DNA from 2 places in the Pediococcus sp. M21F004 genome. Region 2 is predicted to be linked to the other one. Evidence: a T-box and tRNA genes for the amino acid it is inferred to sense, from the RefSeq annotation. Region 2 holds a T-box; the other holds one or more tRNA genes.

Region 1 (4,435 bases), 420 kb from region 2:
CTGGCCTAAGATGTCTTTGGAAGATGCTCGCAAATTAGCTGATGAACATAAGATTCACTATGAAGAATGGTGGCAAGTTGGTCATATTATTAATGAATTCTTCGAACAGTTAGTTCAAGATAAATTAACGCAACCGGTCTTTATTTATGGTCATCCTGTAGAAATTTCGCCTTTGGCTAAGAAAAACCCTGACGATGTTCGATTCACAGATCGTTTTGAGCTCTACATCAAGGGTAATGAATTTGCTAATGCTTTTACCGAATTAAACGATCCGATTGACCAGCGTGAACGTTTTGAAGCACAAGTTGCTGAACGTGAGCAAGGAAATGATGAAGCCGAAGGTATTGATGAAGATTTTATCGAAGCTTTGGAATACGGAATGCCGCCAACTGGTGGACTTGGAATTGGAATTGATCGGTTAGTTATGCTTTTAACAGATGCACCTTCAATTCGTGATGTGTTATTATTCCCAACAATGCGTCCAGATAAATAGAGATAAAATAAACTATTTGCATTTTTTTGCAAATGGTTTATTTTTTTGTTTTGCAGATAGTAATATATTGAAAATGATAAAATTGATCTATGAATGAGATAAATAGAAATAAAAAGGTGCCAAATGATATAATCGTTCGTGTTTTTAAGATTTTATAAGATTCATATCAATATGATATGAAATTATGATGAAATTGGGTATTGACCAATGGACGCTTTTTTGGTTATACTAGTACTCGTTGCTTAAGAGATGTGGTGTTGAGGCAAAAGAGTTATTTCAAATTCTTCTTGACACAATTAATTGCTGATGCTATTATTATATAGCTGTCAAAATTAGTTAACATCTTTTAACAGCGTCCTAGTAGACCTTTGAAAACTGAACAAAGTTTCGACAAAGTAAAATGTGTAGGGTCTTCAAATGAAAATTTTGAAGCAAACATTTGCGAAGTCAATTCGTTTTAAACAATGAAACAACAAATGAGCTTGTAAAAACTCAAGTATAATATGAGAGTTTGATCTTGGCTCAGGATGAACGCTGGCGGCGTGCCTAATACATGCAAGTCGGACGCACTTTCGTTGAATGATTTAGAGATGCTTGCATCGAAGATGATTTTAACTATAAAGTGAGTGGCGAACGGGTGAGTAACACGTGGGTAACCTGCCCAGAAGTGGGGGATAACACCTGGAAACAGATGCTAATACCGCATAATAAAGAAAACCGCATGGTTTTCTTTTAAAAGATGGCTTCGGCTATCACTTCTGGATGGACCCGCGGCGTATTAGCTAGTTGGTGAGATAAAGGCCCACCAAGGCTGTGATACGTAGCCGACCTGAGAGGGTAATCGGCCACATTGGGACTGAGACACGGCCCAGACTCCTACGGGAGGCAGCAGTAGGGAATCTTCCACAATGGACGAAAGTCTGATGGAGCAACGCCGCGTGAGTGATGAAGGCTTTAGGGTCGTAAAACTCTGTTGTTGGAGAAGAACGTGTGTGAGAGTAACTGCTCATGCAGTGACGGTATCCAACCAGAAAGCCACGGCTAACTACGTGCCAGCAGCCGCGGTAATACGTAGGTGGCAAGCGTTATCCGGATTTATTGGGCGTAAAGCGAGCGCAGGCGGTTTCTTAAGTCTAATGTGAAAGCCTTCGGCTTAACCGAAGAAGTGCATTGGAAACTGGGAAACTTGAGTGCAGAAGAGGACAGTGGAACTCCATGTGTAGCGGTGAAATGCGTAGATATATGGAAGAACACCAGTGGCGAAGGCGGCTGTCTGGTCTGTAACTGACGCTGAGGCTCGAAAGCATGGGTAGCGAACAGGATTAGATACCCTGGTAGTCCATGCCGTAAACGATGAATGCTAAGTGTTGGAGGGTTTCCGCCCTTCAGTGCTGCAGCTAACGCATTAAGCATTCCGCCTGGGGAGTACGACCGCAAGGTTGAAACTCAAAAGAATTGACGGGGGCCCGCACAAGCGGTGGAGCATGTGGTTTAATTCGAAGCTACGCGAAGAACCTTACCAGGTCTTGACATCTTCTGCTAACCTAAGAGATTAGGCGTTCCCTTCGGGGACAGAATGACAGGTGGTGCATGGTTGTCGTCAGCTCGTGTCGTGAGATGTTGGGTTAAGTCCCGCAACGAGCGCAACCCCTATTATTAGTTGCCAGCATTAAGTTGGGCACTCTAGTGAGACTGCCGGTGATAAACCGGAGGAAGGTGGGGACGACGTCAAATCATCATGCCCCTTATGACCTGGGCTACACACGTGCTACAATGGACGGTACAACGAGTTGCGAGACCGCGAGGTTAAGCTAATCTCTTAAAACCGTTCTCAGTTCGGACTGCAGGCTGCAACTCGCCTGCACGAAGTTGGAATCGCTAGTAATCGCGGATCAGCATGCCGCGGTGAATACGTTCCCGGGCCTTGTACACACCGCCCGTCACACCATGAGAGTTTGTAACACCCAAAGCCGGTGGAGTAACCTTCGGGAGCTAGCCGTCTAAGGTGGGACAGATGATTGGGGTGAAGTCGTAACAAGGTAGCCGTAGGAGAACCTGCGGCTGGATCACCTCCTTTCTAAGGATATTTAGAAACGGAAACCTACACATATGTCGAAACTTTGTTTAGTTTTGAGAGGTCTACTCTCAAATGTATACCGCGCGAAACGGGCCTATAGCTCAGCTGGTTTAGAGCGCACGCCTGATAAGCGTGAGGTCGATGGTTCAAGTCCATTTAGGCCCATTGATACATTTTTGGGGAATTAGCTCAGCTGGGAGAGCGCCTGCCTTGCACGCAGGAGGTCAGCGGTTCGATCCCGCTATTCTCCATTGACGGCTTAGCCGTCAAATTTGTTCTTTGAAAACTAAATAATATCGAAAAATTTTCTAATTTTAATTATCAGATAATTAAACCGAGAACATTGCGTTTTATAGAGTTTTACAACAAGATTAGTTCTTAAAATAATCGCTAAACTCAAAACCACTTTATCTTCGATAAAGTTAGGTTAAGTTATAAAGGGCGCATGGTGAATGCCTTGGCACTAGGAGCCGATGAAGGACGGGACTAACACCGATATGCTTCGGGGAGCTGTAAGTAAGCTTTGATCCGGAGATTTCCGAATGGGGAAACCCAACAACATTAATCCGTTGTTACCACTACGTGAATTCATAGCGTGGCTGGAGGTAGACGTGGGGAACTGAAACATCTCAGTACCCACAGGAAGAGAAAGAAAAATCGATTCCCTGAGTAGCGGCGAGCGAAAGGGGAACAGCCCAAACCAGGAAGCTTGCTTCCTGGGGTTGTAGGACTGAACATTTGAGTTACCAAAGATTTTCATAGCCGAACAGTCTGGGAAGACTGGCCAGAGCGGGTGATAGCCCCGTAGGCAAAATGAAGATCCCTCAGTTCAGGATCCTGAGTACGGCGGAACACGTGTAACTCCGTCGGAATCCGGGAGGACCATCTCCCAAGGCTAAATACTCCCTAGTGACCGATAGTGAACCAGTACCGTGAGGGAAAGGTGAAAAGCACCCCGGAAGGGGAGTGAAACAGTTCTTGAAACCATGTGCCTACAAGAAGTCAGAGCCCGTTAATGGGTGATGGCGTGCCTTTTGTAGAATGAACCGGCGAGTTACGTTTGCATGCCAGGTTAAGTTGAAGAAACGGAGCCGTAGCGAAAGCGAGTCTGAATAGGGCGACTGAGTATGCAGATGTAGACCCGAAACCAAGTGACCTACCCATGTCCAGGTTGAAGGTGCGGTAAAACGCACTGGAGGACCGAACTCGTGTACGTTGAAAAGTGCTGAGATGAGGTGTGGGTAGCGGTGAAATTCCAAACGAACTTGGAGATAGCTGGTTCTCTCCGAAATAGCTTTAGGGCTAGCCTCGGACTTAGGATCATGGAGGTAGAGCCACTGTTTGGACTAGGGGCCCATCTAGGGTTACTGAATTCAGATAAACTCCGAATGCCATTGATTTATGTCCGGGAGTCAGACGGTGAGTGATAAGATCCATCGTCGAAAGGGGAACAGCCCAGACCACCAGTTAAGGTCCCTAAATATATGTTAAGTGGAAAAGGATGTGGAGTTGCATAGACAACTAGGATGTTGGCTCAGAAGCAGCCATCATTTAAAGAGTGCGTAATAGCTCACTAGTCGAGTGATTCTGCGCCGAAAATGTACCGGGGCTTAAACATATTACCGAGACTGTGGATGCCACCGTAAGGTGGCGTGATAGGAGAGCGTTCTAAGTGCGATGAAGGCAGACCGTGAGGACTGTTGGAGCGCTTAGAAGTGAGAATGCCGGTATGAGTAGCGAAAGACAGGTGAGAATCCTGTCCACCGAATGACTAAGGTTTCCTGGGGAAGGCTCGTCCTCCCAGGGTTAGTCGGGACCTAAGTCGAGGCCGAGAGGCGTAGACGATGGATAACAGGTTGAGATTC
Region 2 (4,435 bases):
AAAGTTCATAACCCGTTTGTAAATATTTAAGGAGTCATAAGCTTCATAATCATCCAGTAAAGCTTGAACCAATTTATTATACTTAATCAACATGTATTGGTCTGCAGATTCTAAATCTTTAAAGGTTACTTTATCAGTTGCTGGTTCATAATCTGTCGTGTTGGCAAGTAAGTAGCGTAACGTATTCCGCAACTTCTTATAACTATCAGAAGTCTTGACAAAGTTATCCATCGAAACGCGTACATCTGACGAAGAATCCACAGAAGCAACCCACCAACGAACAATCTCAGCACCCATTCGTTTAATCACTTCACTTGGCACAATTGTATTGCCAAGTGACTTACTCATCTTATGGCCTTGACCATCAAGGGTAAATCCTTGGGAAACAACTTGCTTGTATGGTGCATGACCCGAAACGGCCACACTAGTAATCAAACTAGAGTTAAACCATCCCCGATACTGATCAGATCCTTCTAAATACAGATCAGCTGGATAAGTAAGGTAATCACGTTCTGCCAGCACACCTTGATGTGACGAACCAGAATCGAACCAAACATCCATAATATCAGTTTCTTTAGTGAATGTGCCCTTTGGTGAATGCTCACTAGTAAACCCTTCTGGAAGAAGATCCTTAGCATCCCAATCAAACCAGATATCAGATCCATGTTCTTCGAATAAATCGGCAACATGATTAATCGTCTCTTGGGTCATGATTGCTTCACCATCTTCGCCATAGAAAATTGGCAATGGCACACCCCAAACACGCTGACGTGAGATAACCCAATCGCCACGATCACGAATCATGTTGTAAAGACGCTTCTTACCCCAATCTGGTGAGAATTTTACATCATCAATGGCACTTAAAATTTGGTCTCGAATTTTATCAACAGAAGCAAACCACTGTGGTGTTGCTCGGAAAATCACTGGCTTCTTAGTCCGCCAATCGAAAGGATAGCTATGCTTGTATGGCATGTAATCTAGTAAAAGATTAGCATCTTTCAGTTTATCTAATGCGATTTGGTTCGCATCTTCATAGAAGACACCTTCGAAATCTTTACCGGCTTCTTCAGTCATGTAGCCCTGATCATTGACTGGTACTAGAATATCTAGTCCGTATTCTTTACCAACTCGGAAATCATCTTCCCCAAATCCAGGAGCAGTATGAACTAATCCAGTTCCGGCATCTAATGTGACAAAGTCGCCTAACATAACAACCAATTTACGATCTGGGTAGAAAGGATGTTGGGTAAGAACCCGATCTAGCTCCTTACCTTTAACAGTTTTAAGAACTTTGACGTTTTCCCAGCCAAATTTTTCAACCACATTATCAACTAATTCAGATGCAATCACAAACTTACGATCATCACCTGCTGGTTGTACAACTGAATAATCAAAACTAGCATCAATTGTTACCCCTTCAGAAGCTGGAATTGTCCACGGCGTGGTTGTCCAAACAACCAAATACGTATCAGTATCTAAAACACCTTTGCCATCAACCACTTGTTCAGCAAAGAATGCTGATGGCGAAGTTACATCATGATATTCAACTTCCGCTTCTGCCATCGCAGATTCAGAGGACCATGACCAAAATACCGGCTTCTTACCTTTAAAAATCAGGCCCTTTTCAGCCATTTTCCCAAAGGTACGGATTTCTTGCGCTTCAAATTCTGGTTTCAAAGTCAAATAAGGATTATCCCATTCGCCAGCTACACCCAAGCGTTTGAAGTCTTCTCTTTGCATATCAACTTGCTTTAAGGCATATTCACGACAAAGTTTGCGGAATTCACTTGTCGACATCTTCTTGCGATCATAGCCTTCTTTGGTCAATTGTTGTTCGATTGGCAAACCATGAGTATCCCATCCTGGCACATAAGGAGCACGGTAGCCAGACATCGATTTATACCGGACAATGATATCTTTAGAAATCTTATTCATTGCGTGACCCATGTGGATATTTCCATTTGCATATGGAGGTCCATCATGTAAAACAAACGAAGGCTTGCCCTCATTTAATTTTTGCCGTGTTTCATAAATCTTGTTTTCTGCCCAAACCTCTTCACGCTTGGCTTCATTAACAGGTAAATTTCCCCGCATTTTAAACTTTGTTTTCCCTAAATTAAGGGTTTCTTTTATACGCATAAGTTTGTCACTCCTCTATTTTTTTGAATATAAAAAGACCTCGTCACAAGGGACGAAGTCTTCGTGGTACCACCCAATTTTAAAAACCTTAACAGTTTTTCTTAATTAAATAACGGCCTTTCAACCGATCGCATCTACAAAAATCGATTCGATAACTCAGAGATGATATCGTAAAGTAGTTCCTGGCTAGCCTCTCATCAATTCGCTAGCTCGCTGACAGGAACCCACTTTCAATGTGTTCTCTTCATAGAAAAATTATTTATTTTTAGCACTGACATGTAAGCCAGAATTCTGATGAGAAGACGTAATTTCTTCATCAGGGAAAACAACGACTGTCTCTCTCTGAGAACGGTCCGTTTCTTCCGATTTTTCATCAGATTCTTCAGCTTTGTCTTTATCTTTTGACTCGGTAGACGTTTGTGGATTCTCAACCAAAGAATTACTTTCAGTAGTTGGCTCTACAGCAGGTGTAATGTCACCAGCGTCTTCCTCATCAACTGAGTTTACACTTGCAGATTTAATCTTGTCAAGCGTTCCTGTATGCAACATTGCCTCTTTTAAATCACTAACTTGCACGTCTTGGTCCTCTTTTAAGATACTATCCCACTCACTACCATTAATCATCTGAAGTTGTGAATCAACCAAAACCTGCACTCTTTGGCGATACAAGCGCGCGTTCTTTCTCAATTCATTGGTAGCCATAATTAATTTTTTCGCTTTTTCAGCTTGCTCATCAATGACAGCCTCGGCACTAACTTTTGCTTTCTGAACAGCTCCATCTGCTTCTTTTTGGGCTTCTTCCATAGTTAGTTCCGCTTCTCGTTTTGAGCTGCTCTTGACTTTATCAGCCGCATCCTGAGCTACTAAAATAGATTTATTGAGTGCTTCTTTCATATCATCAAAATATTCAAGCTTTGTTTCTGCATTCTCAACTTGCTTTTCCAAATTTGAAATTTTATCTAGAGCCTGCCGATATTCAATGGCAACATGTTGTATGAATTCATCAACTTCAATTGGATTATATCCGCGCATTTTATTCGAAAATTGTTTATTCTGAATATCAACTGGATCTAAAGTCATACTGATTCCTCCATTATTTTTTCTTTTTGCTACTTATGATTGAAAGCAAAACTCGAATTTTGTCTTTCTTAGTTTTACCTTCAATACTATCAAGACGAATTCGACCATAACCACGAACCGATAATAAATCATTTTCAACCAGTTCAAAGTCTGGACGTTGATGCAGTTTCCAGTTCAACTGCACTTTTCGTTCTTCAATCAGTTCCTTGGCATGATTTCGTGAAATATGAAAACCTTCCGCCACGATTGCATCAACTCTAACTGAAGCAACAGTTGTGGTTCCAGATTCCCAATCATTATCTGGTTCAATAGCTTCATTTAACTCTTTTTCGATTAAACGAACCTTAATATTTCCAATTTTTCCAACCTGAGAGAGGAAAAAATCAACCATTTCTGACTTCACAAAAAACTGCCAATCTTCACCATTAGAAATAATATCACCAAACGTATTTCTTTCGATCCCCATGTTTGCGATCGTTCCAAGTACATTTCGATGGTGAATTCTGGCAAATTTAATAGGATACTGAATTTCCAATAACGTGACATTAAAATCTTGTTGTTCAGGAACAAAATAGTCCGGAAAAATGAGTGAACGACTCATTTCGGCACCCGGATATCCCCCAAAACTCTGAATCTTAATTTCATCTAGACGATTTACTAAAGTCGTTAAGATAAACTTCTCTCGTGGATTAAGAAAATTGGTTAAGATAAAACGATTTTGATCACGGACTTCCTGAATCCATCCTGTCGCTTCTTCAACAAATGGAGCTTCTTCAGAACGAAAATGTTGCATAATATTGTCCATTTTTAACTTACCTCTTAGAAAGTACCTAATCTAAATATATCCTCATTAAGGAGCATTCAAATTTATCCCTAATAGAAAAAACTACTAAGCGCAGCAATTCCATATTGTGCCATTTCAAGTAACAGAATAGCCACAATTGGAGAAAAGTCCAATCCAAAAAACGGAGGAATAAATCGGAATATTTTTAGATATGGCATACATAACTTTATTAGCCATTGTCCTAACTTGGTCTGATAAGCTCCTGGAAACCATGACATTAAGACAAAGACAAAAATCAATAACATATATAACTGAATAAGTTTACTTAAAATTGTAAATATAAAGACCAAATGTTTACTCCTTATTTAGATCGTTTTTGCTTAGATCTCCATTTTGAATATTTGTATACAAACTACCATTTATTTCGAAACT

What was found. A T-box is a leader RNA that pairs with one kind of tRNA and senses whether it is charged. The one in region 2 lies ahead of ileS (isoleucine--tRNA ligase), so its partner is inferred to be a tRNA-Ile.
Region 1: it has a tRNA-Ile gene. The T-box ahead of ileS (isoleucine--tRNA ligase) is inferred to sense a tRNA for this amino acid. The anticodon was not compared.

Annotation. Positions count from the first base shown of each region.
Region 1 is NZ_CP177314.1:1,774,681-1,779,115, forward strand. It holds gene lysS (lysine--tRNA ligase) at 1-493, shown strand, start outside; rRNA gene ACLHK8_RS08835 (16S ribosomal RNA) at 993-2,570, shown strand; tRNA gene ACLHK8_RS08840 (tRNA-Ile) at 2,661-2,735, shown strand; tRNA gene ACLHK8_RS08845 (tRNA-Ala) at 2,749-2,821, shown strand; rRNA gene ACLHK8_RS08850 (23S ribosomal RNA) at 2,996-4,435, shown strand, end outside.
Region 2 is NZ_CP177314.1:102,984-107,418, reverse strand. It holds gene ileS (isoleucine--tRNA ligase) at 1-2,139, opposite strand, end outside; T-box leader at 2,185-2,396, opposite strand; gene ACLHK8_RS00605 (DivIVA domain-containing protein) at 2,395-3,219, opposite strand; gene ACLHK8_RS00600 (RNA-binding protein) at 3,233-4,024, opposite strand; gene ACLHK8_RS00595 (YggT family protein) at 4,093-4,344, opposite strand; gene ACLHK8_RS00590 (cell division protein SepF) at 4,358-4,435, opposite strand, start outside.